DNA from 3 places in the Glutamicibacter nicotianae genome. Region 3 is predicted to be linked to each of the others. Evidence: predicted binding sites of a transcription regulator. Region 3 holds the regulator's gene; each other region holds the start of a gene.

Region 1 (9,685 bases), 670 kb from region 3:
GCGGGAGGTGGCGCAGCAGCTAGGCTTTGCGCCATTGGTGCGCAAAGCCGGTGGCCGAGCCGCGGCATATCACCGGGGCACATTAATCGTTGACCACATTGAGCCCGAAGCTGAGGCAGTGATGCGCCAGCAAAGCCGCTTCGAGGTATTTGCCCGCGTCTATGCCAACGCCTTCCAGCGCCTTGGCGTGAATGCGCAGGTCGGGCCAATCCCGGGGGAGTACTGCCCCGGCGATCATTCGGTACATGGCCTCCCTGATGGGAACTCGCCGCGCAACTATCCAGTGAAGCTGGTAGGCACGGCTCAGCGTGTGGTGTCCGGCGCGTGGCTGTTCTCTTCAGTCTTTGTTGTCGAAGATTCTTCGTCCTTGCGCCAGGTCCTTGATGGGGTCTACCAGGCAATGGGTGTTCCCATGGATCCGACAACGGTAGGCGCAGCGAACGATTTGCTAGCCGGTGTCACCACTGAAGCATTTATTTCCGCGTTGCTCGGGGAATACCGCGAGCACGCAACGCTGCACGGTGCATAGCGCAGCTAAAAAGGTATCGGCACCTGCTGGGGGTGCCGATACGTGGTTTTGCGACTGGAACTATGCGCCGACGCGCTCAACAACCTCGTCGATGCGCGGGTTGGTGGCTGCGGTGCCGTCCGGGAAAATCAGAGTTGGAACGGTCTGGTTGCCGTTGTTGAACGACTCGACGATCTCCGCGGTGCCTTCAACTTCTTCGATATTCACCTCGGTGTAGGCGACACCCTTCTGGTCCATCAGGCGCTTGAGGTTGCGGCAGTAGCCGCACCAGCTGGTGGTGAACATGGTGACTGCGCCGGCAGCGGGAACGTACTGGTCAAGGTTCAATTCATTGCTCATAGTTGGTGTAACGGCACGCATGTTGACTTTGTTCCCGGCTGGCCGGAAAAAGTTCGCTGAATTCTCGGACGCTGCTCGCTAGACTGGGGAGCAGATTTTCCTTGAGGCCGGACTAGGGGGCAAGCGATGTGCGGACGATATGTGATGGCCAAAGCTATCGGCGATCTGGTGGCGGAGGCCGAGGCCGAAGCTGACGACAACCTGGAATTGCGCCAGTCATGGAACGTTGCGCCAACCACCGATGTGCCGATTGTGCTCGAGCGGCTGATCGGCGATGAGCTGCACCGCCAGATCCATGTCGCCCGGTGGGGGCTGGTGCCAGGCTGGGCGAAGGAGCTTTCGGTCGGGGTGCGTGCCTTCAACGCGCGCAGCGAGACGGCCAGCACCAAGCCGACCTTCCGCTCAGCAGTGAAGAAGCGCCGAGCCGTCGTCCCGGTGGAAGGCTACTACGAGTGGAAGAAGGAGGGCAGCAAGAAACGCCCCTTCTACGTGCACCGCGAGGATGGAAAGCTGATCTTCTTCGCTGGCCTCTATGAATGGTGGAAGGACGAGGACGGATCCTGGATTCTTTCCACCTCGATCATGACCATGGATTCGCCTTCGGCTGAAGAACCAGGGGTGCTCGGCGAACTTGCCGGCCTGCACGACCGCTTGCCCATTCCGCTGGGCAAGGAGATGATGGGCCGTTGGATGAACCCTGCCGAGGAAGATGGCGAAGGGCTGATCGAGCAGATTCGTGCAGAAGCGTTCGATGTGGCCTCAGAATGGACCATGCATGAGGTCGACACCGCTGTCGGCAATGTGCGCAACAACTCTCCGGAGCTGATCGAGGCGCACAGCAACTCGCTGTTCTAGCGCTGGTGCCGGGCGGCGTGCTGCACCATCCAGGCGCCGTTGGCCATGGCGAATACTGCCAGCCCCAGTCCCATCAGCCGCCGCGCGGCAACGCCCGCCGGGGACGTGGCCAGCGAGGACAGCTGTGCGTGCGTCAGCGGCTCGTAGGCGAACCAGCCCAAAGGCACCGGTTGCAGCGTATCCCAGATCTTCAACCCGGCCCCTGCCAGGAACAAGGCCAAGGCGAGCGCGGCCAGGACCCAGGGCACGACTCTGAGAGGGCGCACCGCCAGAATGCGGCGCATCAGGAAGATCCCTGCTGCCAAGCAGAGAGTGACGACGCCGAAGAACAGCAGCGCTCCTCCGGCAAGAAGCACAGGGCTCGGCGACTGCGAGATCGCTCCTGCGGCCGAATGGAAGCTATCTGCGGCAGCGGCCACCGGTTGGCGGCCGTCGTGCCAGATCAAGACGAGGCCGCAGAGCAGGGCGGCAAGGCCGCCATAGCCTGCCGTTCTCTGGATCCGCAAATGCGTTTCAGGCATGGATTCATTATTCCATCGATGGTGCGGGAAACAAGGATGGCGGCAGCAGCCGGCCCGCAGGCCGGCTGCTGCCGCCATTTGGTGGAATCGCTGTCGCGGGTCAGTGCCCGCGCTTGATCCATTCATCCAGGTTCGGCGCTTCGGCACCGATGGAAGTGGCATCGCCGTGACCGGTATTGACCACCGTTTCGGCTGGTAGCACCAGCAGCTTGGTGCGGATCGATTCAATGATCGTCTCGAAGCTGGAGTAGCTGCGCCCGGTAGCACCCGGTCCGCCGTTGAACAGGGTGTCGCCGCTGAACAGCACGCCGAGGTCTTCCGCATAGAAGCAGGTTGAACCTGGCGAGTGCCCCGGGGTGTGCAGCGCGGTCAGCGAGGTGCCGGCGATGGTGAATGAATCGCCTTCGCTGATTTCCGCGTCCACGTCGCGCTCCGGGTAGACAGCTTCCCAGAGCATGCGGTCTTCCGGGTTCAAGAACAACGGTGCATCTACGGCGTCGGCGAATTCGCCGGCGGCGCGGATGTGGTCATCGTGCCCGTGGGTCAGCAGGACGGCCATGACTTCGCGATCGCCCACGGCTTCCCGGATCTTGGCAACATCGTGTGCCGGGTCGATCACCATGACCTCGGAATCATCGCCGATGATCCAGACGTTGTTATCGACATCCCAGGTGCCGCCATCCAGCGAGAAAGTGCCGGAGGTGACGACGTTCTCGATGCGGGCAGCCATTAGAGCTCCACCACCGAACGCAGCACGGTGCCTTCATGCATCTTCTTGAACGCCTCTTCGATTTCATCGATCTTGATGCGTTCGGTGACGAAGGAGTCCAGATCCAGCCGGCCGAGCTTGTACTGCTCGACAAGCATCGGGAAGTCGTGGCTTGGCAGGCAGTCGCCGTACCACGAGCTCTTCAGCGAGCCGCCTCGGCCGAAGACGTCCAGCAGCGGCAGCTCGAGCTTCATCTCCGGGGTCGGGACGCCCACCAGCACCACGCGGCCTGCAAGATCGCGGGCGTAGAAGGCCTGCTTGTACGTTTCCGGACGGCCTACAGCATCGATCACCACATCGGCGCCGAAGCCGCCGGTCAGTTCCTGGATGGCTTCCACTGCGTCGACCTTGGAGGAATCCACGGTGTGGGTGGCGCCGAAGGCCCTCGCGGTTTCCAGCTTGTCAGCGTTGACGTCCACCGCGATGATGGTGGTCGCGCCAGCCAGTTGCGCGCCGGCGATGGCGGCGGCGCCGACGCCGCCGCAACCGATCACGGCAACCGACTCGCCGCGCTTGATTTCGCCGGTGTTGATCGCCGCGCCGATGCCGGCCATGATGCCGCAGCCGAGCAGGCCGACGGCTGCCGGATCCGCTTCCTCATCCACGATGGTGCACTGGCCGGAGTGGACCAGGGTCTTCTCGGCGAAGGAGCCGATGCCTAGGGCAGCCGACAGTTCGGTGCCGTCCTCGAGGGTCATCTTCTGGGTGGCATTGAATGTGTTGAAACAGTACTTCGGCTCGCCCTTGGCGCAAGCGCGGCACTGGCCGCAGACTGCACGCCAGTTCAGGATCACGCGGTCGCCGACCTTCACATTGGTGACGTTCTCGCCGATCTGGCTGACGACTGCGGTGGACTCGTGGCCCAGCAGGTAGGGGTACTCGTCGCCGATGCCGCCGAGCTTGTAGTGCAAGTCGGTGTGGCAGACACCGGTGGTGAGCACATCGACGACTACTTCTCCGGGGCCCGGGTCCGGAACGATGATGTCGACGACCTCTACCGGCGCATCCTTGGCGCGGGAAACAACGGCTTTGACCTTATGAGGCATGGCATTTAGCTCCTGGAACGATTGACTGTTGCTGTCTCGATGTTATCGGTGTCCCCGGCGCTTATGGAACATTCACGACACAATGACGCAGGCTGTTTCGCCCAGAGCCAATTTGCGCAGGTGCACCACGGTTTTCCCGGAACGTATGTGACGGTGCAAGGGCTGCTCCTCGAGCTCCAGCTCTGATGGTCAGCAGGGTCCCCCTCCCATCGGGTACCTCGCCAAATTACGCCTGGCCTTGGCTCATGATGCGCAGGTTGCCAGCGATGCATCGCTGTTCCAGTTTGCCGCGACGTCGGATACTCCTTGCCCTTTGCATTCAGCACGGCCTTTCGCAGGGCTTATTCAGCCAGCCTGTCGGCGCTGGAGCCGCTGCGCTCGGCTAACCCAAACTGTCGGTCGCGCTGACTAGTGTAACTGTCATTCGAACACATGTTCGAATAGAATGATTCTACTAGGTAAGGAGTGTGCACGTGGGGATGTTCACCGAGTCGATCGAGGTAGCTCGCGCAGCGAATGGAATGCCGTTGCGCGTGAGCTGGCAGGGGCAGGACTATCGCTTGGTAGCCGAACCGCAGCGCTGGTTCGAGCGCCGCAAATGGTGGGACGAGAACCTGCGGATTCCCCGCGGAGCCGGTGCGGGGATTGCCGACTATGAGATGTGGCGCCTGCAGCTGGTCGCCGTGCGCGGATCCAGCCAAGTGCACAGCGTCGATGTGAGTTTTGATGCGCAAACTGAGCGGTGGCGCCTGGTGCGGGTGCATGGCTCGCTGGCCCGTAGCGCCTGATGTCCCGGCGGGGGAACATATTTTCGAAGGACCTCCATGAGCTTCACCCATCTGAACGTCAGTTCTTCATATAGCGCCCATTACGGCGTCTCGCACCCAAAGCAGCTGGCCCAGGCGGCCAAGGCGCAGGGGGCGCAGATGCTTGCGTTGACTGACCGGGACGGGCTGTACGGGACGGTCAAGCATGTGGCAGCCTGCATGGCAGAAGGCCTGCATCCGATTCTCGGGGTGAACCTTGCGGTGCTTGATAGCCACGGGGAAGCCCAAGGGCGGATTGTCCTGCTGGCCCGTGGGCGCTGCAATGGCGCCGGGTATGCGGCGCTGTGCCGGGCAATTACCCTCGCGCATGGCACTTCGCATGGTGTTCCGGGCCTGGAAACCGGGCAGCTGGCGCATCTGGGCGCCGGCGGGAACCTGATGCTCCTGCTCGGCGGGGAATCGGATGTTGCCCGCACAATCCTCAAGGGAAACTATGCCCACGCCCGGGCGCTGCTTGCCAACTGGAAGAAGCGGCTGGGAAAGATGCTGCGCGTGGAGATCACCACGCACCTGTCCAGTCCCGGGTCGCGCTACAGCCTCGGCGAAGCAAGCCGCATGCTGCGCTACGCCCACGAGCGGGGGATCAAGGCAGTCCTCAGCAACGCTGTACGCTACGTGGATCCCGACGGTGCGGTCACCGCAGACATCCTGGACTCGGCGCGCGCCCTGCACAGCCTGAAGAATCTGGACTCCTGCCAACCCAACGGCCAAGGGTGGCTGAAAACCCCGCAAGAGATGCGCCAGCTGGCCAAGGAAATCGGTTATGCCACCGAAAAAAGCTGGGCGCACCAGCTGCTGCGGGAAACCGAAGCGCTTGCCGAATGGGCGGCGGCCGACCCGGTGGCCGATCTCGGATGGAAGAAGCCGGTCATCCCCGAGGCCAAGGTCCTCGGCCTGGACCGCCCGGCCATGCAAGAGCTCACCAGCCGCGTCTACGGCGCGGTGCCAGGGCTCTTGGGCGATGCGGACCCGAACCTGGTTGAAGAGTGCCTCGCCCGGGAACTCGGGGTGATCGACCGGCTGGACTTCGCCGGGTACTTCCTGACAGTCGCCGAAACCGTCAAGCTGATCACCGGCATGGGAATCCGCGTGGCCGCCCGCGGCTCCGGCGCCTCCTCGCTGGTGAACTACCTGCTGGGCATCAGCCAGGTGAACCCGCTAACCCACGACCTGGTGTTCGAACGCTTCCTCTCCGATACCCGCACCACCTTGCCGGACATCGACATCGACGTGGAATCCGCACGCCGCCACGAGATCTACCGGGAGATCTTCGCCAACTTCGGCGAAGAGCGCGTGAGCCTGATGAGCATGCAGAACGCCTACCGTGCCCGCGGCGCGGTCCGCGATGCAGGAGCCGCCCTCGGGGTGGAGCAGGAGCAGGTCGACGAGATCGCCAAGCAGCTCTGGCGCTTCTCCGCGTCCTCTTTCCGCGAAGCGCTCACCGAGAAGCCGGAATTGGCGGCATTGGCCGAACGCATTACCGATGACACCCAGCTCGATATTCTCATCGACGCCACCGAACGCCTGGACCGGCTGCCGCGCCATATCTCCATGCACCCCTGCGGAGTGATCCTCTCCGACGCGAGCCTGCTGGACCGCACCCCGGTCCAGCCGTCGGGCATCGGGCTGCAGATGAGCCAGTTCGACAAGCACGACATGGACCTGATGGGGCTGATCAAGCTCGACGTGCTCGGGGTGCGCATGCAATCAGCCATCGCCTACACCCTGGAAGAGATCGCCCGCATGCACCCGGACAAGCAGTCGGTCGCGCGCGCCGGAGGGCACGTGGATGACAGCTATATCTCCGCTGCCGGAGCGATCGACCTGTCCCGGGTGCCGCTGGATGACGGACCCACGTTCGAATTGATCCGCTCAACCCATACCCTGGGCTGCTTCCAGATCGAATCCCCGGGCCAGCGCGAGCTGATCGGCAAGCTCGCCCCGCGCGAATTCAACGACCTGATCATCGACATCTCGCTGTTCCGCCCTGGCCCCATGCAATCGAATATGGTCAAGCCCTACCTGGAGCACCGCCACGGCTTCGCCCCGGCCCAATACCTGCACCCGGACCTGATTCCAGCGCTCGCCGAAACCCATGGGGTCACCGTCTTCCATGAACAGGTGCTGCGCATCCTGGATGTGATGACCGGTTGCGGGCTGGGCATGGCCGATGTCTACCGCCGACTGCTGGGGAATCCGGACAAGGAACCAGCCGTAGAACGCTATGTGCGCACCGAAGCAACCAAGCGCGGCTACAGCCAGGAGACGATCGACAAGGTCTGGGAAGTGCTCTCCGGCTTCGGGTCCTTCGGCTTCTGCAAAGCCCACGGGGCGGCCTTCGCCGTGCCCACCTACCACTCGGCCTGGCTCAAGGCCCACCACCCCGAAGCCTTCCTTGCCGGCATCTGGGAGCACGACCCGGGCATGTACCCCAAGCGGCTGCTGGTCTCCGAAGCCCGGCGCATGGGCATCCCCATCCTGCCGCTGGACATCAACCGCTCCACCGGGCACTACCGGGTCGAACGGGTGTTCGAATCCGCTCCAGCGAAGCTCCCGGTGGTGCCACGCGCGCCCAGCTCGCTGCGCCCTGGACGCTACGGGGTCCGCCTGGCCTTCCGCGACATCCACCAGATGAGCGAACGCGAAGTCGAACGCCTGGTCGCCGGCCAGCCCTATGAGCACCTTGCAGATGTCCGCGCCCGCGCGGGGCTCTCACGCCGCACCTACCAGAACCTCGCGGCCCTCGGCGTCTTCGACTCCCTGCTCGCCGGGACCTCGCGTGCCGACACCATCGCCCACACGCAATCCATGGCCCACAGCTCCCTTCCGGCCAAATACCGGCCCGGCCCCGGGCAGCTGGCGCTTGACCTCGGGAAAATCGAACACATCAAGGCCACCGGAACCGAGCTGGAACCTGCCGAAGTGGTGCGTACCGAACTGGACCTGATGCACCTGGATGCCAGCGAGCACCTGATCTCTTCCTACCGGCAACGCCTGGCGCACCTGCCCATCACCCAAGCGGCCGAGCTGCTGCAGTTGCGCAACGGAACCGAGGTGCTTGTCGCCGGAGTGCGCGTGGCCACCCAGACCCCGCCCATGCGCGGAGGCAAGCGCGTGGTCTTCATTTCCGTGGACGACGGGACCGGCTGCATCGACGCGACCTTCTTCGACGACACCCAGCAACGCACCGGGCCATTGCTTTTTTCCACCCGCATGCTGCTCATCCACGGAGTCACCCGGCGCACCGGACCACGTGGCATCTCGCTGCAGGCGCTGAACGCCTGGGATCTGCATCAGCCCGAAACCTTGCCCGCTGCGGGATACCTTGAAGAGCAGGGCCGCCCGCAAATCAGCTACCGGCCAAAGCTCGGCGAAGGTGCTCGCAGCATCGAGAGCGTCGGTGAGCTGGCCAAGCGGATGGAAGCCGAAGGGCTGGACCAGAGAGGGGCGTGATGCGCTCATCCAATGACAGGGTTTTGCCCAACAAGTACATTGGGTCTCATGGGGCGAGTACTTGACGTGAGGAGCAAACGAACATGGATGCACCGGATGAACAATTCTTTCTCAAGTGCGTCCAAGCAAACCCCATCAACCAGCAAATCCTCCACCTTGCGCCACAGCTAGGTGTTTCGGACTGGTGGCTCACCGCAGGTGCACTATTCCAAACGGTATGGAACGTGCTTGAGGGAAAGGACCCGCAAAACGGAATTCGCGACTACGACTTCTTCTACTTCGATGAAGATACGTCCTATGAGGCGGAAGACGCAGTCATACGCCGGGCCAAAGAACTCTTCAAAGGCATCGACGCAGAAATCGAAGTCCGCAATGAAGCACGCGTCCACATTTGGTACGAGGAGCACTTCGGCGTGCCTGCTATTCCATTCACCAGCTCCACGGATGCCATCGATCATTTTGCAGCGAAGACCTGCTGCTTTGCGGTCACTCGCGATGCGCATGGGCAAGTAGCCACCTATGCCCCGCATGGGTTTGCAGATCTATTCGCCCGGAAGATCGTTCCGAACCCAGTGCTTGCCCCGCGGGATGTCTACGAAGCCAAGATCGAACGGTGGCTAGCCCAGTGGCCGTCGCTGACCGCAGAACCCTGGCCCGAGTCGGAAACATCGAGAAACATCACCCAAGGCTGAAAAACCTCAAACCGAGGACACATGCCCGTCCGCATCAATGACGAATGACGGATTATGCACGAAGTCCCAGCGGAACCCTTCAGGGTCGGCCACGCAGGCGCTCATTCCGCCCCACGGCTGCACAGCCGGTGCCGTCACGGATTGCGCTCCGGCATCAAGCGCTCGCCGGTAGAACCGCTCGACTTCCTCATCGGTGTGCACGTTGTGCCCCAGCGACACAGGGGGAGCCTTCTCGCCGTGTCCGATGTCGCCATACTCGCTGGGCATCTGCGTAACGTCCCACAAGGCCAGCATCAAGGAATGCCCAGCACGGACAAAGGCAATCTCCGGGTGGGCTGGCTGCACCAGCTCGAAACCCAGCCCCTCGGTATAGAACCTGGTTGAAGCACCGACATCACGCACGCCGAGGGTGATCGCGCTGATGGTCGGCGGGGCCGACTTGTTCATGTAACCAGCCTAGGATGCCCTGATCTCGAATGATAGGCCTGGAAGGCGAACACCTCATGGTGTGGGTCGGGTTGCGCGTCAGCGTGCTCTTTGTGGGTATTGCCTCGCACTACTTCTCGACCTCAGGAGGGCTCGTCACTGCCGCAGGGGGAGTTGCGCTATTCGCGGTGCTGGTTATTGGGGTCGTCCGCATAGTGCGAGCTTCCG
Region 2 (9,685 bases), 660 kb from region 3:
CTGCCTTCAGCTCATCCGAGTGGGCGCCTGAGTTGACCCATGCTTCCACGCGCCGGGCGCCTAGCCGGTGGCCCTCGGCCAGCGCCGGGCGCAGGCCAGCCTGCTCCGGCTGCTCAGGAAACAACAGAATCAGGCGCTTGCGTACCGGCTGCCAGGCCCATGAGCATCCGTGGGTGGTAAAGATTTTGCCGCCGGTGGCTACTGCCAGTGCCTGGTGCCAGTGGCTTAGCGCTTCCTGTGCGGAGGCAATAGTGGTCATTATTCTGCGTTCACCAATCCTCGACGGCGCAGCAACGGTTCAACCACTGCGGTGCGGCCGCGGAATAACTCGTAGGACTCAAGGGGATCGCGCGTATTGCCGCGCGACAGCAGTTCCTCACGGAACCGATTACCATTTTCGCGCATTAAGCCGCCATTTTCCTCGAACCACTGCACAGTGTCGGCATCGAGCACCTCACTCCAGATGTAGGAGTAGTAGCCAGCGGAGTATCCATTGGCGAAAATGTGCTGGAAATAACCGGTGCGGTAACGAGGCGGAATCAGCTCGGTATCGAAGCCGGCTTGCTGAAGCACGTCTTGTTCGAACTGCAGCGGATCGGCGATAACGGTCCCGGCGCTGATGGTATGCCAGGCCCAGTCGAGCACGCTGGCAGCCAGGTACTCGGTGGTTGCAAAACCCTGGCCCCATAGCGAAGCTGCGCGGATCTTCTCGATCAGCGCCTCGCTCAACGCTTCGCCGCTCTGGTGGTGGACTGCATAACCGGTGACGACATCCTCGTGGAGCATCCACATCTCGTTGACTTGGGAAGGGAACTCCACGAAGTCGCGCGGGACCGAGGTGCCGGCAAGAGAAGCGTATTTTCCACTGGAGAACATGCCGTGCAGCGCGTGGCCGAACTCATGGAAGAGCGTATTTGCCTCATCCATGGACAGCAGGATTGGATCACCAGGCGCAGGCGGGGTGATGTTCAAGGTGTTGGTGACGATCGGTCGTTCTTCCAGGAATGAAGCGGCATCGCGCAGGCTGGTCATCCACGCGCCGCCCTTCTTCGTGTCACGGGCCAGATAGTCTCCGGTGTAGAGCGCCAAAGGCTTGCCATCGGCGTCGAAGACTTCGAAGACCCGAACGTCCGGGTGGTAGGCAGGCAGGTCGAACCGTTCCTGGAAGGTGATGCCGAATAGCTTGGTAGCCGTCGCGAAGACCCCATCGATGAGCACCCGGTCCAACTCGAAGTAGTTGCGCAGCGCTTCGGAATCCACCGAGTACTGATCACGCAGGACCTGATTGGAGAAGTATTTCCAATCCCACGCGTTGATTTCAGCACCGGCAATCTCACCGAGCACCTCAGCTTCCCTCCGGGCGTTTGCGGTGGCAGCTTTCGTCAGTTCGGCGAGGCGCTCTTCCACCGCAGCGGTGGAAGGGGCGGTGGCTTGGGCGAGCACGGTTTCGGCATGATTGGCGAATCCGAGCAGCGCGGCGCGTTCGGCACGAAGCTGCGCCATTTCGGCGGCAATGTGAATTGTCGCGTTTTCCTCGGTGCCACGGCTCATTGATGCGTTGAACACCTTGCGGCGGGACTCGCTTGAGGACAGCGACTCCAGAACCGGCTGCTGGGTCGGAGAAACCAACGCCAGCAGGTAGCCCGACGCGTGGCCTGCTTGCTTCGCCGTCTCCGCTGCCGACTCGATGGCTGGACCGGACAGGCCGTCGAGTTCCGCAGCATCCTCGAAGTGCACCGCATGGGCGTTCTGATTCTTCAGCACGAGGTCAGCGAACTGCGTTGAAAGTTCGGCCAGCTTCGCGTTCAGTGCCTTCAGGCGATCCTTTTCGGCATCGCCCAAGCCCGCCCCGGCCAATTGGAAATTCTTCAAAGTTTGATCCGCTAAGCGGGCGTCTTCACCCTGGAGGCTCGCACAATCCAAGGCTTGTAAACGCGAATACAAGGTTTGGTTCAGGTAGATCTCATCTTCCTGCTCGGACCAGATCGATGAAATCTCTGATTGAATCGCCCGCAGATCTTCCGTCCCATGGGCAGAAATCACGGAGAAGTACGTCATCAACGCACGGCGCAGGGTCTGCCCGCTGGCTTCCAAAGCGAGGAATGTGTTCTCGAATGTGGGTTCCTGCGTATCGTCGACTATGCGCTGCAGCTCTTCGCGCTGCTCGGCTGCGCCGATCCGGGTCGCCTCCAGGTAGTGCTCAGCAGTGAGCTGGTCGAATGCTGGCCATTGGTAGGGCCTGGTGCTGGGAGTCAGAAGAGGGTTTTGCATAGGCCTAGGTTTTCATGGAAAAAGTGATTCAGCTTGCATTTACACCCCGCATGCCCAGCTGAGCTAGGCTCGATGCATGCCCCAACGTGCTCCGTCCGCATTACTTCCACTTGGTTCAACGCTGATGGCCGCATTGCTGATTGGCGGCTGCTCTGCAATCCCGAGCAGCAATCAAGAACCAGCAACCCCGCAGTCTTCCGTTCAGTCCTCATCGGATCCGGCTTCAAGTCCAACCACGGAGGATAGCTCTGCCGCACCGTCGAGTCCCGAAGAACTCTCGCTGATGGTCACCGGAGACGTCTTGCTGCATCCTCAGCTATTGGATGAAGCCGAGAAGGCAGCTGGCGCACAATCGGGCAATGGCGAGGACTACGATTTCAGCCCATTGCTGGCGGGCCTGGCCCCCTATGTCCAGGACGCAGATGTCGCGCTTTGCAATCTGGAGACACCAATTGGTATCCCTCCGTATTCCGGGTATCCGCGGTTCACCGTCCCGGAACAAATCCTCACCGATCTCGAAGCCATTGGCTACGACGGATGCACCACTGCCACCAATCACACGGTCGATGCCGGTACGGCCGGAGTCGAACGAACACTCGATGCGCTGGAGTCCAATGGGCTGTTTGCGACAGGCTCCTACCGCAACGAAAAGGACTCCGAAAAACCGTCCATCCTGGAAACAAACGGGGTGAAGCTCGGGGTAGTAACCAGCACTTATTCGCTTAACGGACTGCCGGAAGCAGCTCACTGGCAGGTCGATACCGGAGTGGATGCGCAGGAGCTGATTACCCGGGGCAAGGAAACGCGCAAGTCCGGAGCGGACATCGTGGTGGCAGCCGTGCACGATGGAGCTGAATACACCACCGAGCCGACCGCCTCGCAAAGAAAACTCGGCCAGGCCCTGGCAGAATCTGGCGTCTTCGATTTCATCTACATGCACCACACCCACTCGGTCCTGCCCATTGAGAAGCACGACGGAACCTGGATCGTCTACGGTTTGGGAAACTCTGTGGCCAAGCATGCAACGCCGACCATTCTCAACCGCGAAGGCATCAGCGTGAAGGCAACATTCACCCAGGACGAACCTGGCGAATGGGAGGTCAGCAACTTGCGGTGGGTTCCGCACCAGTTGTCGAACGGGCCGGTAGCGTGGTGCCAAGTCTTCAACGCTGATGGATGCGTTCCGGAAGCTGATGGGCAAGCGTCCCTGAAGCGCAGTGAAGCCACCGTGAATGCCTATGGCGCCTTTGAGGATGGACTGCAGGCGTGGACGCTGGACTGAGCTAGCTAGCGTCTGGGCCACGCTTCCCATGCACCGTTTGGAGGCAGAATCGCTTGCGCTTTGGCCAGCTGGGCCGGCGATATGTCATCGAGGCCGCCGGATTGCTCACTGAATCCCGTCTCCTTGGCAACGAAACGATGCACGAGGCGGCCAGCGCCGATATCCAAGGACTCGCGAAACGCGCCGGACACGGCTGCCCCCACCTGGGCTTCCAGTTCCTCGATCATCTCGGGAACGTGTTCATCGCAGGCGTCGCAACCGCAGGTCGGGAAAACCGCGTGGTAAAGCGCACCGAGCTCCAGATGCACCCCGGGAAAGGTCGTAAGGATCATGCCCAATGGAGCGCAGCGCGAATTCACCGGAAGGATCCGGACAGAACTCACCACGGTGTCCGGCGGAATCCGCAGTTCGGCGGCCAGTCCGAGATCATCGAAGCAGCGCACCTCGAATTGCTCCTGCATCCAGCTCAGCAACGCCCGGGCTACCTGCTGCACGGGAGCAAAACGTTCCGGATGTTCGGTCACCGAATAACTTTCACTATCCGGCTCCCCATTCCAACGCTCGCCATAGGGGATTGGGGTATCGAGCTCGTCGACGTACTCCGCGAATTTAATGTCTGGCCGCTTGTAGCCCCTGAGCATGCTCGGTTCCTCCTGTTGCGTCAAACCATGGCAGTAAGGGCCTAATGCCCGAATTCGTCCGAATCGGTGAAGGGGCCGGCTCCGGTATCCATGGCATCGATGGCGGCCATTTCTGCCTGCGTGAGGTGGAAATCGAAAATATCCAAGTTCTCGCGCTGCCGCTGGGGATCGGCCGATTTCGGTGCGGCCGCACGCCCGGACTGGACATGCCAGCGGAGCGTCACCTGCGCGCTGCTCTTCCCATGCGCCCCGGAAATTTGTGCCAGAGTCGGATGTGAAAGGAAGTCGGACTTCTGCCGTCCCAATGGGGAATAGGCTTCGGTCCGCACGCCATGCTCCGTATTGAAAGCTTGCCATTCGGCGCTTTGACGCTCCGGATCCACCTGGATCTGGCTCAGCGCCGGCCTGTGGCCTGCTTCCAGGATGTTCTGCAACTGGTATGGCTTGAAGTTCGAGACTCCGGCAGCTCGCATTTTCCCTTCGTCTACGAGCATTACCAGCTCCGTGAAAGCTTCGACGTAGGTGTCCTGCTGCGGGTTTGGCCAGTGGATCAGGAACAGGTCCACATAATCAAGGCCGAGGCGGGCCAGGAAATTCTCTAACGCCTGGCGCACTCCCTGGGCCGAATGCCACTTCTTGTTGAACTTCGTCGTCACGAAGAATTCATCGCGGTCAAGCCTGCTCTGCGCCAAGGCCTGGCCGACGGCGTCCTCGTTCTCATAGTTCTCCGCCGTGTCCACGCGGCGATAGCCGACGTCAAGGGCCGAACGAACCGCGGTGACCGCCTCCTGGCCGCGCATGGGCCACGTGCCCAAGCCAACGGAAGGCATGCTCACGCCACCGGCAAGTTCGAAGGAAGAAATATCAGCAATCACGTTCCCGAAGCTACCAAGCTTCACGGGCTGCCGGGAGGTTGCATCGAAGAATTCACGACACACCGGGAAACAAAACCGGCGCAGGGCATCCATGGGTTTAACGTTGTTTCGGCGCATTTCCGTGCCGCCAGCCACCGAACACCATGAAGGTTACAACCATGCCGAAAATAGGCGTCCTCGCGCTGCAAGGGGATTTCCGCGAACATCTGGCCTCTTTTGAACGGCTTGGGCAACGTGCGCAAATGGTGCGTACAGTCGAGGATTTGGCGCAGGTCGACGCGCTGGTGCTACCCGGCGGCGAGTCTTCCGTAATTGACCGGCTCTCCCGTAACTACGGGTTGGCCGATCCCATCAAGGATCGCATTGCCGAAGGGATGCCGGTCTACGGCTCCTGCGCTGGAATGATCATGCTGGCCGATCGCATTGAGAATCCTGCAATCGCGCGGGATGGCGCGGTCCAGCAAAGCTTCGGCGGCATCGACATGACGGTGAAGCGCAATGCCTTCGGGCGCCAGGTCGACTCGTTCGAGCACCAGCTGGACTTCAACGGGGACACTCTCGAAGCGGTGTTCATCCGCGCCCCGGAAGCCGTGCAAATCGGCCCGGACGTCGAGGTGATCAGCACCGTTCAAGCCGGGCCGAATGACGGACAGGGTAGAATTGTTGCAGTACGCCAGGGAAAATTGTTGGCAACCAGCTTTCACCCGGAAGTCACCGGCAGCACGGCTATCCATCAATTTTTCATCAATCTCACGCGAGGAGACGCTTAAAGCATGTCAGGCCACTCCAAATGGGCAACTACCAAGCACAAGAAGGCGGCGATCGACGCCAAGCGCGCCAAGGCCTTCGCCAAGTTCATCAAGGGCATTGAAGTTGCAGCCCGTGCCGGCGGAGCCGACTTGTCCGGCAACCCGGCGCTGGAACTTGCCGTCAGCAAGGCCAAGAAGAACTCCGTGCCGATCAACAACATCGACCGCGCGATCAAGCGTGGCGCTGGCCTGACCGGTGAGGTCGTCGACTACACCGAGATCATCTACGAAGCACGCGGCCCGCAGGGCTCGGCGCTGCTGATCGAGTGCCTGACCGACAACAAGAACCGCGCTGCCTCCGAGGTTCGCGTGGGCATCACCCGCAATGGCGGCACCGTCGCCGACCCGGGATCGGTGGCCTACCTGTTCAACCGCCAGGGCGTCGTGCGCCTGCCCAAGGGTGAGCTGACCGAAGACGACCTGCTGATGATCGTGCTGGATGCCGGTGCTGACGAGATCCTGGACGAGGACGAGAACTTCGCCATCGTGTGCGATCCTTCGGACCTGCGCGCGGTCGCAGCGGCGCTGGACGAGAACGATATCGCCTACGAATCCGACGAAATGGAATTCCTGCCGTCGATGAAGGTGGACCTGGATGTCGACGGAGCCCGCAAATTCCTGAAGCTCTACGACGCGCTGGAAGAACTGGACGACGTCCAGGGCATCTACACCAACGCAGATCTCTCCGATGAGGTTCGCGCCGCATTGGACGAAGAGCAGTAGGGCTTGGCCTTACGTGTTGTCGGCGTCGACCCCGGCCTGACCCGTTGCGGTCTTGCAGTGGTCGACGTCGCTGCAAACAGGCAAGTTTCGCTGGTGGACGTCACCGTCGCCGGCACCCCGCCGGGCACCCCGCTCGATGCCCGGCTCTTGACGATCGCCAACGCGATCGAGGCGTGGCTGGACCAGCATCAGCCCGACGTGCTCGCCCTGGAACGCGTGTTCGCTTCGGCGAACGTCTCCACGGTGATCGGCACCGCCCAGGTCACCGGCGTGGTGATCACCGCAGCGGCACGACGCGGCATCCCCGTCGCGCTGCATACACCGACGGAGGTCAAGGCAGCGGTGACCGGTTCCGGCCAAGCGACCAAGGCGGCGATCGGCAAGATGATTGCCAAGATCTGCCGGCTTGATGAACCGCCAAAGCCAGCCGACGCCGCTGACGCGGTGGCCCTGGCGATCACCCATGGCTGGCGCGGTGCGGCCACTGGCTCGAACGCCTCGGCCTCTGCAGTGCATGCCGGCGGGTCCTCGCAGCTGACAGGTGCGCAGCAGGCATGGATCGCCGCCGAAGCTTCAGCCAAGCGGCGCGCGGTGCGCCGCTAGTCGGCGGCCGGGAAATAACCTCGACCCACCGGGAAACACGGCGGATCGATATTCGTAGGTATCTTCGATAAACTGGGTTCGATCGAACATACATCCCAAGGAGTGGCATGATCAGCTCATTGACCGGCACCGTGCAGGCGGTTGCACTGAACACCGCGGTAATCGACGTTAACGGGTTTGGAATGCTGGTCAACGCCACCCCCGGAACGCTGTCCGGCCTGCATCAAGGGCGCAAGGCAACGGTCTTCACCTCCATGGTGGTGCGCGAGGACTCGATGACCCTTTTCGGCTTCGCCACTGCGGAGGAGCGGGATGTCTTCGAGGTCTTGATCTCCGTATCGGGCATCGGGCCGCGTACCGGCCTGGCCATCCTGGCCGTGCATTCTCCTGAAGAAGTGCGTATCGCGGCGAACACGAAGGACACTGCCGCATTCACCAAGGTGTCCGGCATTGGCCCCAAGGGCGCCAGCCGGATCGTGCTGGAACTGAACGGCAAGCTGGTCCCGACGGGCGCGCCTGTTGCGCCGGTGTCCGGCGGCGATACCGCCAGCGTCTGGGAACCGCAGGTGATCGAGGCGCTGACCGGACTGGGCTGGAGCGAAAAGGATGCAACAAGCACCCTGAAATCGCTGTCCAAGGCCGATCCGGATGTCGTAGCCACAGGCAACGTCGCTGAAATCCTGCGTGCCGCGCTGCGCAGTATGTCCAGCGGAACCCGCGTCTAAGCGGTCTGCGAGAGGATCGACTTTTCATGAATGACTCCACCGGGCTCACGAACGCCGGCAGCGAACCCGAAGAACGGGTCATCGAAGCTGCCCTGCGCCCGCGGAACCTTGACGACTTCGTCGGCCAGTCCCGGGTGCGCCAGCAGCTCTCGCTGGTGCTCGAAGCGGCCAAGATCCGCGAACGCACCGCGGACCACGTACTGCTCTCGGGTCCGCCCGGGCTGGGCAAGACCACCTTGTCGATGATTATCGCCGCCGAGATGAACGCGCCATTGCGCATCTCATCCGGCCCGGCCATCCAGCACGCCGGCGACCTGGCCGCGATCCTCTCCTCGCTGACCGAGGGCGAGGTGCTGTTCCTCGATGAAATCCACCGCATGTCCCGGCCTGCCGAGGAAATGCTCTACATGGCAATGGAAGACTTCCGCGTAGACATCGTCGTCGGCAAGGGAGCTGGCGCTACCGCGATTCCCCTGGAGCTGCCGCCCTTCACGCTCGTCGGGGCCACCACGCGCGCGGGCCTGCTGCCCGGGCCGCTGCGCGACCGCTTCGGCTTCACCGGGCACCTGGAGTTCTACGCGGTCAAGGAACTCGAGCTGGTACTGCGCCGTTCGGCCATGATGCTGGATCTGAGCGTGACCTCAGCTGCGTTCACCGAGATCGCAGGGCGCTCCCGCGGCACCCCGCGTATCGCCAACCGCCTGCTGCGCCGGGTGCGCGACTGGGCCCTGGTGCACAAGCTCGAAGAGATCGATGCCAAGGCTGCGGCTGCCGCCCTGGACATGTACGAGGTCGATGCGCGTGGACTGGATCGCCTGGACCGCGGTGTGCTGGAAGCATTGTGCACGAAATTCGGCGGGGGACCGGTGGGCCTGTCGACCCTGGCTATTGCCGTGGGTGAAGAAACCGAGACCGTCGAAACCGTCGCCGAGCCATACCTGGTGCGCGAAGGATTGATGGGCCGGACTCCTCGAGGACGTATCGCCATGCCCGGGGCCTGGGAGCATCTGGGCTTGGCCATGCCCAAGGATGCCATCTTCGCCAGTGCGCAAAGCTATGAAAACGATGAGGATTAGGCAAGCATTACTTCACTGCCCGCGTAAATGGCCTGCCGGTTCACCGTGACCCATTAGACTAAAGACGCCCGACCTGTGCCCATTTCAGGGTAAGGTGGGGCGTCTTTGCTGTTTCGCGCCAGAAAATGGCGCAGCGGCATCCCAGAACTCCAGATCAAATCGCAACGAATCGTTAGCAGGTACATACGTGAATCCTCTCGTAATCGCACAGGCCGCTGGTGGCGGCTTCAACCCTTCGCTGATCCTGATGGTCGCCCTGTTTGCAGTGCTGATCTTCATGATGTTCCGCGGCCGCAAGAAGCAGGCCGCCCAGCAGGAGAAGCTGAAGAACAACACCGTGCCAGGCGCCAAGGTGATGACCAACTCGGGCATCTTCGGCACCGTCGTCGGTGTAGACGCAGAGGATCGCGTACAGGTTGAGGTTTCGCCAGGCGTGGTGCTGACCCTGCACCGCCAGGCCATCGCCACCTTCCTGGACAAGGATGCGGCAGCCCCGGCCGCTGCCGACGAACCAGCAGCACCCTCCAACGCAACCGAAACCCCGGAAGAGTCCCTGCGTCGCTTGAACGACGAGGGCAAGGACGAGCGAAACGCCTAAGTCCCGGGCAGCATAGCGGTGGCCTGAAGGCCAAGCCACCCGAATCAGAAAGCACATTAGATGTCATCAATCAGACCTGTTA
Region 3 (9,685 bases):
GTGGTTCCGCGCACGTCCATGCCCACGGCGATCTTGTCGCCGTGGCGGGCGATGGCCTGCTTCGTCCATTCCGGGTTTTCCAGTGCGGCGGTACCGAGATTGACGCGGGTAGCGCCGAATTCCAGTGCACGTTCCAGAGAGGCGTCGTCGCGGATTCCGCCGGAGAGCTCGACCTTGATGTTCAGTTCCCTGGCGATGCGCTGCACGATCTCGACATTGCTACCGCGGTCGAAGGCTGCGTCCAGGTCGACCAGGTGCAGCCATTCGGCGCCGGCGTTCTGCCAGGAAAGCGCTGCTTCCAGCGGGTCGCCGTATCCGGTCTCGGAACCGGCTTCGCCCTGGACCAGGCGCACCGCCTGGCCGCCGGCGATATCTACCGCAGGCAAGAGTTCGAGGATTGGTTGCTCGCTCATGATGTCCTTAGTGAAGAAGTAAAAAGTGGTTAGTAGGTCAAGGCCCAGGCTGCGATCAGGCTCATGCCTGCAAGCACCCAGAGCGCGATGATCCATGAAATATGGGCCTTCTGGTTCTTCAGCGAAATGGCCCCGCCGATCAGGAAGGCCCCGACAACACCCAAGATGAGGCTCCACATGCCTAGAGTGTCCCCAACCAGTTGCGCAGCAGCTGTGCGCCAGCGTCGCCGGACTTCTCCGGGTGGAACTGGACTGCCGAGAGCGGGCCGTTTTCGACGGCGGCCACGAATGGCGTCCCGTGCGTCGACCAGGTCACCTGCGGCGGGGTCATCGCCGGCTGGGTGACGTCGAATTCCCACTTCTGCACAGCGTAGGAGTGCACGAAGTAGAATCGCTCGTTCTCGATGCCGGCGAAAAGCTTGGATCCTTCCGGCGGGCGCACCGTGTTCCAGCCCATGTGCGGAATGACATCCGACTGGAGGCGTTCAACCTTGCCCGGCCATTCGCCGATGCCTTCGGTTTTCACTCCGTGCTCCACGCCTTCTTCAAAGAATACCTGGTGGCCCACGCAGATCCCCAAGACGGGCAGGCCACCTGCGATGCGGCGGCCGATCCAGCGCAGGGAACCGGTTGCGGTCAACTGCTCCATGACCGAGGCGTAGGCGCCGACTCCCGGGACTACCAGTCCGTCGGCAGCCACGATCTTCTTCGGGTCTGCGGTCAGTTCCACCTCGGCGCCGGCGGCTTCCAAGGCGCGCACGGCGGAACGCACGTTGCCTGAACCGTAGTCCAGGACAACTACTGTTTTCTTCTCCACTTACAGGGCACCCTTCGTGGATGGGATCTTGTCGCCCATGCGCTCATCGCGCTCTACGGCTTCGCGCAAGGCGCGGGCGAAGGACTTGAATTGCGCTTCGACAATGTGGTGCGGGTCGCGGCCCGAGAGCACCTCGATGTGAGCGCAGATCTGTGCGTGGAAGGTGATGGCTTCGAAGACGTGGCGGGTCATCGAGCCGGTAAAGTGTCCGCCGATCAAGTGGTATTCCTGGCCAGCAGGCTCGCCGGAGTGCACGAGGTATGGCCGGCCCGAGACATCGACGACTGAACGGGACAGCGCCTCGTCCAGCGGAGCGTAGGAGGTGCCGAAGCGGCGGATGCCTGCCTTGTTGCCCAGCGCCACGCGCAGCACTTCGCCGATGGTGATCGCGGTGTCCTCAACGGTGTGGTGGACATCGATGTGGGTATCGCCGGTAGCACGCACGGTGAGATCGATGAGCGAATGCTTGGAGAGCGCAGTCAGCATGTGGTCATAGAACGGCACCGAGGTGCTGATCTCCGAGACGCCGGTTCCATCGAGATCCAATTCAACGAATACGGACGATTCGCTGGTCACGCGTTCCATGCGGGCGCGACGTGCGCCAATCAATTCGGCAGACATGTCTTCCTTCGCTTGTCTTTGATTACTTCTGCGAGCCGAGCAGTTCGGCAAGTCGTTCCAAGAAGGCTGTGGTTTCTGATTCGGTTCCGGCCGTAACACGCAAGGTCCCCGGAATTCCATTGTCGCGGATGATGATGCCGGCTTCCAACAGGCCTTCCCAAATAGCGTGGGGGTCTTCGACGCCACCGAAGAAGACGAAGTTGGAGTCGGAGACCGATGGCTTCAGGCCCAGTTCCTTCAAGCGCGCGACGATGCGGTCACGCTGGGACTTGATGTCTTCGACCTGCGCCAGCAGCAACTCGATGTTCTTCAAGGCGGCGATCGCCGTTGCCTGGGTCACGGCCGACAGGTGGTACGGCAGCCGCACCAAGCGGATGGCATCGGTGACCTCTGGCGCGGCGGCCAGGTAGCCGACGCGTGCGCCGGCCAGGCCGAATGCCTTGGACATGGTGCGCGAGACGATCAATCGCTGGCGGCCTTCAAGCAGGCTCAGTGCGGACTTGGTGCTGGCCAAGGAGAATTCGGCGTACGCCTCGTCAACGATCACCATGCCGTTGTGCTCGCTCATGGCTTCGTACACGGCCGTGATGACATCAAGGCCAAGGGCGGTGCCGGTGGGGTTGTTCGGCGAGCACAGGAACACGATATTCGGCTTGTGCTCGCGGACCTGCGCGGCTGCAGATTCGGCGGACAAGGTGAAATCCTCGGCGCGTTCACCGGCGATATAGGTGGTATCAGTACCACTGGCCAACAGCGGGTACATGGAGTAGGTGGGGCCGAAGCTCATCACGGTACGGCCTGGTCCACCGAAGGCTTGCAGGATCTGCTGCAGGATTTCATTCGAACCGTTAGCGGCCCAGATGTTCTCCTTGGTGAGCGAGTGGCCGAGGTAATCGGCAAGAAGTTCACGAAGCTCGGTGAATTCGCGGTCAGGATAGCGATTCAGAGTTGTCGCTGCCTTGGCCACTTCCTGGGCAATGGCGTCTACGACTACCGGTGGCAACGGATGGGTGTTCTCGTTGACGTTCAACTGGATCGGCACGTCAATTTGCGGTGCGCCGTAAGGGGATAGCCCGCGGAGATTCTCACGCAAGGGCAGCTGACTCAAAAGTTCACTGCGGTCATTCACGCATCAAGTCTACGTGCGCAGCGAGCCCGCCAGTGAATCCGCTACGGCTGCAGGTAACAAACACTGGACAGCAGGGGAAACTAGCCGGCAATGACCGGAATCGACAAGGTATCTCCTACCTGGATTTCGCTGCCGTCCAAGGCGTTGAGCTCCGCGATGTGGCCAACTGCGGAAGTTACGTCGTAACCGGTGGCATAGTCGCGAGCCAAACTCCATAGCGTATCCCCGGGGATCACGGTGACATCAATGGTTCCAACCCCAGCAGGATCTTCTGCCGCGGCATGCGCGTCAGAGGCGAACATGGAGAAGAAGAAAGCAGCAGCGATCGTGAGTGCGAAAACGGGCATCCCCACCAGCACAGCCCAACCGCGGCGGTTGATGCGGATTTTCAGCGGCGCTTGGGTCTGATCTGAGTCAAGTGCGACGGTAGCCATGACGTTGTCTCCTCAAGAAATTCAAGTGATGCGAATTTTTATTCGAAAGAACGGATTCGAAAACTTGTTCGAACCTCGTATATCTGTTCTAACAGAGATTCGCGGAACTTGTCCAGAAGTTTTCGAACAAATCTTTGAAAGAAGCTCGCTTATCTACTAAGATTTCGAAGTAGACGAGCAATGAAAACATCTCACCATCTAGCTCCGACAGTTTGGACACGCAAACTTTCGAATGATTGCTAGGGAAGGCAAAATCTCATGTCAGCATCACAACGCACTCCCCGATCGAATGCACGTTCGCTGACGATTCGCCAAAAGAAGATCCTTGAGACGATTCAGCGGTCTATCGGCAAGAACGGTTATCCGCCATCGATGCGTGAGATTGGCGACGCTGTCGGACTCAAGAGCCTTTCGAGCGTGACCCACCAGTTGAGCCAGTTGGAAAAGCTCGGCTATATCCGTCGAGACCCACGCCGTCCGCGCGCGATGGAAATCCTGCTTCCGCTGCAATTGTCCGACGATGCCGAAAAGGCCGAGGTCTCGGAGCCGGTCGAGCCGGCTGCCAGCGAAGACGCCAAGATCATTGAGCTGAGCACTTCTGCTGACACCACCATGGTTCCGCTGGTTGGCCGTATTGCTGCTGGCGGTCCGATCCTGGCAGAACAGTCCGTCGAGGATGTTTTCTCGTTGCCTCGTCAGCTCGTGGGCCACGGCGAACTGTTCATGCTCAAGGTGTCCGGCGATTCAATGGTTGACGCCGCGATTTGCGACGGCGACTGGGTAGTTGTCCGCCGACAGCAGACGGCAGACAACGGCGACATCGTCGCAGCCCTGCTGGACGAGGAAGCGACTGTCAAGACCTTCCGGCAGCGTGATGGGCATACTTGGCTGCTTCCGCAGAACTCGCGCTACGAACCGATTTTGGGTGATGCAGCAAAGATCATGGGACGCGTCGTCTCGGTCATGCGCTCGCTCTAGATTTCGTGTGGATATTGCGCTGGTGCTTGGCACCAGCGCAATTTTCGTTTAATCAGCTACTCGCCGGCCTCGAGCTCGATCTGGGCGGCCGCGGCGAAGATCATCCAGCGCTGGACTGCCGCCGAGAGCCGGCGCGGTTCTTGGTCGATCAGATGGCCTGCAGTTGCCGTGACCAGTTTCCTGGCCTGCTCCCTGCTTGGTGCTTCCAAGCGGTGATCTTTCGCGGCGAGGGCCAGATACCGGCACAGGATTCCGGCAAAAAGGTTCCCGTCTCCCCCGCGGTTGAACGCGAGTACTCCGGCAGCGGAAGACAGCGAGTGCGTGGTCGCATCGATCAGCACTTGGGCGTGAGCCAGATCGGCCGGCTCGCCAAGCTCAAGCAACGCGCCTAGCACCGTGCCCTGGTTGTAGGTATAGATCGCTGGCTCCACCGTGTGCCCCTGGCTGGCCAACCGCAGCCCGTCCAAGTACAGCCCACGCTCGGTGCTGAACAGGTTCTTCTCCAGCCATTGGAGAACCTGCCGTGCGGTGTCCTTCTGTCCGGTTCGGCCGAAGAACAGTGCCGCCGGCGCATTGGCCGGCGTATTCTTGAAATCCCGTTTTTTCGACCAGTACAGGCCGCCGCCCAGCACCTCGTCCATGCCAGCATGAAGCTGTTTTCCCAGCACCCTGCCTGCCGTCTGGGCAGCGTGGTTTCCTTCTCCCGTCACTGCCAGAGCGAATTGCTCCAGTCGGCCGCTAGCCAAGGCAAGCCACGCCATATCGTCGAAGAAGTAGTTGGGCAGCATCCCGAAGTTGCGAATTCGAATGCCATGCAACAGATGATTGGCCCTGGCCAACTCGGCTCGCGCCGATTCCGCGTCGCCTGCCGCCAAGAAGGAGTGGCCGTCATCGATGATGGCATCCAGGTAATGCGCCTGCCACCAATAGTTCCACTCCGACAACGGGTGCGCGCAGCCATTGAGATCGCTGAGCATGCTTCCGTCGCGCAACCGGTGCGCCCTGCTGTAGCTTTGCCCAATCCAGGTTCCGGGCAGCCGCAAGAGGCGACGCCCGAAACGCTGATGGGTGTCGATGGCGGCTTGGTGTGCCAATTCTTGCATGGACTCCATGGTGCCTTTCGATTCACGCGGCATCAGTTCTTGTCACAGACCTTAGTGCATCGCCGAGCGTCCTGCAGATAGGGCATAAAGAACTTGAGCTGCCCTCAGTCCAAGGACAGCTCAAGTTCATGCTCCATGATTCGGCTATTTACCGTCCGGGTTCAAACGCTGGAGAACTCCGGTAATGACCTTCTTGTCGACAGTCGGCCACATCGGCGGCAGGGTTGCTTTCAAGAAGCTGCCGTACCGTGCAGTGGCCATGCGCGAATCGAGGATCGCCACCACGCCCTTGTCCCCGATCGAACGGATCAGGCGTCCAGCGCCCTGGGCCAGGCGAATCGCCGCATGGGTGGCGGCCACCTGCATGAAGCCGTTGCCGCCATGCTTGGCCACGTCTTCGGAACGGGCTTTGGAGATCGGATCGTCCGGGCGCGGGAACGGGATCTTGTCGATGATGACCAGTCGGCAGGAATCTCCTGGCACGTCAACGCCCTGCCACAGGGTCATGGTTCCGAACAGGCAGGTGTCACGTTCGCTGCTGAACTGCTCGACCAGCGACTTCATGCTGCCCTCGCCCTGGCACAGGATGTCCACGTCCAGGCGTTCGCGCAAGATGCTTGCCGCTTCTTCGGCGGAGCGCTTCGAAGTGAACAGAGCCAGTGCACCGCCGCCGGAGGCCTTGATGAGATCCTCGATCTCATCCAGCGTCTCCGCAGCCAGTTGGCGGCCCGGCTTGGGCAGATGCTTGGCTACGTACAGGATGCCCTGCTTCGGGTAGTCGAAGGGACTGCCGACGTCCACGCCAGTCCAGGACGGAGCCCCGGCGCCCATCAAGCCCAGCGAGCCTGCGACCGAATCGAACTGCGAACCGATAGCCAAGGTAGCGCTGGTCAAGACGACCGTGCGCCCATCGAACAGCCCTTCGCGCAGCTTGCCGGCAACGGACAACGGGGCAACGTTCAACGTGGCTGGCTGGGTCTCGTCAGCTTCGACGTATCCCCGGCCTTCGACAAACTCCCGCGGACGGGTGGTGTACAGCACCTCGCGGCGTTCTTCTGATTCGAGCATGCGAATCGCATCGTCCATCACCGACTGCAGCTGGGAGCGGGCGGTCTGTCGCCCGCCGTCAGCCGGTGCATTGGCTTCCGGCTTGGACAGCGCCAACGCCAGCCGGGCCTGTTCCACGATGTCGTTCAGGGCGATGCCCATGTCTTCGCGCAGGCCATGTTCCAGCAGCCCCGTGGGCACGCCGGTCAACGACTTTTCCAGGCGGTTCGCCGCCTTGACCATCTCGTCCACGTTCACTCCGCAATGGCGCTTGGCGCCGCCAGCCGCGGTGAGCACCATGCGTGCGGAGAGCGCCCCGGAAACCGAACTGGTCACGCGGTCCTGCAGTTCGTGGGCCTCATCGATGATCGCGACTTCGAAGTCCGGGAGGACAGAAAGCCCCTCGAAGGCCGATACCGCCAGTAGGGCGTGGTTTGTAATGACCACGTCCGCTTCCGCGGCACGGGCACGAGCCATCTCCGAGAAGCATTCATCCGCCATCGGGCACTTCTGCGACCCCAAGCACTCCATGGCCGAAACCGAGACCTGCTTCCACGCCTTGTCGCTGACCCCGGGCACCAGCTCATCGCGGTCACCGGTCTCGGTCTCTTCAGCCCATTCGCGCAGCTTCATGACCTCGCTGGCCAACGGCGAATAAGTGGTGCCGGCAGGTGCTGCCGGCTCATCCATCGAGAAAAGCGTGCCTTCGTCATCCGGGTACCCGCCGCCGAGCTTGTACTGGCACAGGTAGTTCGAGCGTCCCTTGAGCAGGGCCACATCCATCGGGCGCGAGAGCTTGCCCTTGAGCGATTCGAGCAACCGCGGCACGTCACGGCCGACAATCTGCGATTGCAGCGCCAAGGTCGCGGTGGAGACGATCACCGGCTTGGCGCTGGTCTGCGCGTGGGCCAATGCCGGAATCAGGTAGCCCATCGACTTGCCGGTGCCGGTGCCTGCCTGCACCAGCAAGTGCTTTTCATCTTCCAGCGCACTGACCACATGCTTGACCATTTCCTGCTGGCCGGTGCGCATGGCTCCGCCCATGGAAGTGACCGCGGCCTCCAGCAGCCCCAGGGCCTGCTCTTGCTTATCCATGAAGGTTGAAGGTCTCCAACTCTGCAGCTAGGGAATCGCGCACCTTGACGATCATCCGGGTGCCCTCCTCCAGGTGTTCGCTTTCCAAGATCTCTGATTCGCTCTGGTGCAGCTTGGCGATCAAATCCCCGCGGTTGTAGGGAATGAGCACCTCAAGCTGGATGCCGGGGCGTGGAATCGACGAGCTGATCTTTTCCAGCAGCTCTTGGATGCCCTCACCGGTGTGCGCGGAGACGACCACGGTATTGGATTCCCGGTTGCGGATGCGTTCGACGACGAACGGGTCGGCCACATCGGCCTTGTTAACCACGATGATCTCTGGAATGTTCAACGCGTCGACTTCGCCGAGCACGGTGCGCACCGCCTGGATCTGCCCTTCGGGATCAGGGTGGGACCCGTCAACGACGTGCAGGATGAGATCCGAATCGGCGATTTCCTCCAGGGTGGAACGGAAGGCTTCCACCAGCTGGGTCGGGAGGTTGGATACGAAGCCAACGGTATCGGCCAGCGTGTAGGTCAGCCCGTCCTCGGTCGCCGACTGGCGGACGGTTGGATCCAGGGTAGCGAACAGCGCGTTCTCCACCAGCACCCCGGCGTTGGTCAAGCGGTTGAGCAGCGAGGATTTGCCGGCGTTGGTGTAGCCGGCAATGGCCACGGCCGGAACCTCATTGCGCTTGCGATTGGCGCGCTTGGCTTCGCGGGCAGGCTTCATGGCCTTGATCTCGCGGCGCAGCTTCGCCATGCGGTCGCGAATGCGGCGGCGGTCCATCTCGATCTTGGTTTCACCCGGTCCACGCGAGCCGATGCCGCCACCGGCGGCACCTACGCGGCCACCGGCCTGGCGGGACATCGATTCGCCCCAACCGCGAAGACGCGGCAGCAGGTATTCGAGCTGGGCCAATTCAACCTGGGCCTTGCCCTCGCGCGATTGGGCATGCTGCGCAAAGATGTCCAGGATCAGGTTGGTGCGGTCGATAACCTTGACCTTGACGATATCTTCCAGGGCACGGCGCTGCGATGGCGCCAGCTCTGCATCGACAATCACGGTATCGGCACCCGTTGACGCAACGATTCCGCGCAGCTCTTCGGCCTTGCCCGAGCCGAGGAAGGTCGAAGGGTCCGGCTTGCTGCGGCGCTGCACCAGGCCATCGAGGACTTCGGAACCTGCGGTCTCCGCCAAGGCGGCGAGCTCGCGCAGGGAGTTCTCGGCGTCGACGACGGTACCATCGCTCCAGATGCCCGCCAGCACGACGCGTTCCAGGCGCAGCTGGCGGTATTCAACCTCGGTGACGTCTTCCAGTTCCGTGGACAGGCCTGCGACGCGACGCAGCGCGCGGCGATCCTCCAGATCTTCCTGGTCCCCGTCGAAATTGCTGAGGCCTGAGGAAAAACGGTTCAGTGCAGTAGCCTGGCCAGCGAAAATGGAATTCTCTTCTTCGCCGAAGTGCTGAACCTGCGGGCTCTGCGCATCATCGGCTGCGAGAATTCGATCGATGGCGGCCTGGATCTGGGCATCATCCATCGATGCCGAATCGTGCTCGTGTGACTCGGAGTTAGTCATGGTCTCCTTAGAAGTACTTCGCTTTCCAGAATAGTGCGGGTGGACCCCACTTTGCGACGTGGCGCGTTCAGTTTCGGTTGGTTCATCAAACATTCGTGGTCCTTTGCAAGGAGTAAAGGTCTATGGGCAAACAGGTGAATGCATGGTTACCGGTAAGCAAAGGCGTGTGCGGGGTTCTGGAAAGAAGAACTGCCAGGTAATGGGAAATGACTTTGCCGTCTGCTAATTCATGCAAATGGGCGCGCAAGAACTGCGCGGCCAGCTCGTGGAACCGCGGGTAACCAAGAGGGCTACGTATTAGACGAAAATGAAAGTCATAGGGAAAACTCTATCAGTGATATCTGCTCACGCCCATATCGCCTTGCTCACGTTGCCGACGCTGATCTTTGGGGTATCCGTACTGGGCGATAAGCTTTGCCTATGACCTCGGATCACTACTTCACCGCCAGCCCGGCCTCGGCAGATGAACGGCGCACCATCGAAGTCG

What was found. Region 3 encodes LexA, which represses DNA repair genes until DNA is damaged. Its sites were predicted from a motif close to TCGAACANNTGTTCGA; they were not measured.
Region 1: a site for LexA is predicted at 4,484-4,499, ahead of JOE62_RS09995 (DUF6504 family protein). Genes of this name have one in related genera too.
Region 2: a site for LexA is predicted at 7,287-7,302, ahead of ruvA (Holliday junction branch migration protein RuvA). Genes of this name have one in related genera too.

The regions. Positions count from the first base shown of each region.
Region 1 covers NZ_JAFBCH010000001.1:2,087,358-2,097,042, reverse strand. Annotated here, with positions in the region: gene JOE62_RS10025 (lipoate--protein ligase family protein) at 1-529, shown strand, start outside; gene JOE62_RS10020 (mycoredoxin) at 590-868, opposite strand; gene JOE62_RS10015 (SOS response-associated peptidase) at 995-1,723, shown strand; gene JOE62_RS10010 (hypothetical protein) at 1,720-2,244, opposite strand; gene JOE62_RS10005 (MBL fold metallo-hydrolase) at 2,345-2,974, opposite strand; gene JOE62_RS10000 (S-(hydroxymethyl)mycothiol dehydrogenase) at 2,974-4,059, opposite strand; gene JOE62_RS09995 (DUF6504 family protein) at 4,539-4,847, shown strand; gene JOE62_RS09990 (DNA polymerase III subunit alpha) at 4,884-8,339, shown strand; gene JOE62_RS09985 (nucleotidyltransferase family protein) at 8,423-9,031, shown strand; gene JOE62_RS09980 (VOC family protein) at 9,038-9,478, opposite strand.
Region 2 covers NZ_JAFBCH010000001.1:2,068,392-2,078,076, reverse strand. Annotated here, with positions in the region: gene JOE62_RS09940 (GNAT family N-acetyltransferase) at 1-259, opposite strand, end outside; gene JOE62_RS09935 (M3 family metallopeptidase) at 259-2,271, opposite strand; gene JOE62_RS09930 (CapA family protein) at 2,348-3,553, shown strand; gene JOE62_RS09925 (DUF6226 family protein) at 3,559-4,194, opposite strand; gene JOE62_RS09920 (aldo/keto reductase) at 4,236-5,069, opposite strand; gene pdxT (pyridoxal 5'-phosphate synthase glutaminase subunit PdxT) at 5,213-5,839, shown strand; gene JOE62_RS09910 (YebC/PmpR family DNA-binding transcriptional regulator) at 5,843-6,601, shown strand; gene ruvC (crossover junction endodeoxyribonuclease RuvC) at 6,605-7,204, shown strand; gene ruvA (Holliday junction branch migration protein RuvA) at 7,312-7,929, shown strand; gene ruvB (Holliday junction branch migration DNA helicase RuvB) at 7,956-9,005, shown strand; gene yajC (preprotein translocase subunit YajC) at 9,193-9,603, shown strand; gene secD (protein translocase subunit SecD) at 9,664-9,685, shown strand, end outside.
Region 3 covers NZ_JAFBCH010000001.1:1,412,737-1,422,421, reverse strand. Annotated here, with positions in the region: gene priA (bifunctional 1-(5-phosphoribosyl)-5-((5-phosphoribosylamino)methylideneamino)imidazole-4-carboxamide isomerase/phosphoribosylanthranilate isomerase PriA) at 1-413, opposite strand, end outside; gene JOE62_RS06930 (CG2302 family histidine operon protein) at 443-592, opposite strand; gene hisH (imidazole glycerol phosphate synthase subunit HisH) at 595-1,230, opposite strand; gene hisB (imidazoleglycerol-phosphate dehydratase HisB) at 1,231-1,851, opposite strand; gene JOE62_RS06915 (histidinol-phosphate transaminase) at 1,874-2,980, opposite strand; gene JOE62_RS06910 (LysM peptidoglycan-binding domain-containing protein) at 3,061-3,414, opposite strand; gene lexA (transcriptional repressor LexA) at 3,673-4,392, shown strand; gene JOE62_RS06900 (glycoside hydrolase family 76 protein) at 4,449-5,495, opposite strand; gene JOE62_RS06895 (ATP-dependent DNA helicase) at 5,640-7,637, opposite strand; gene hflX (GTPase HflX) at 7,630-9,198, opposite strand; gene JOE62_RS06885 (class I SAM-dependent methyltransferase) at 9,619-9,685, shown strand, end outside.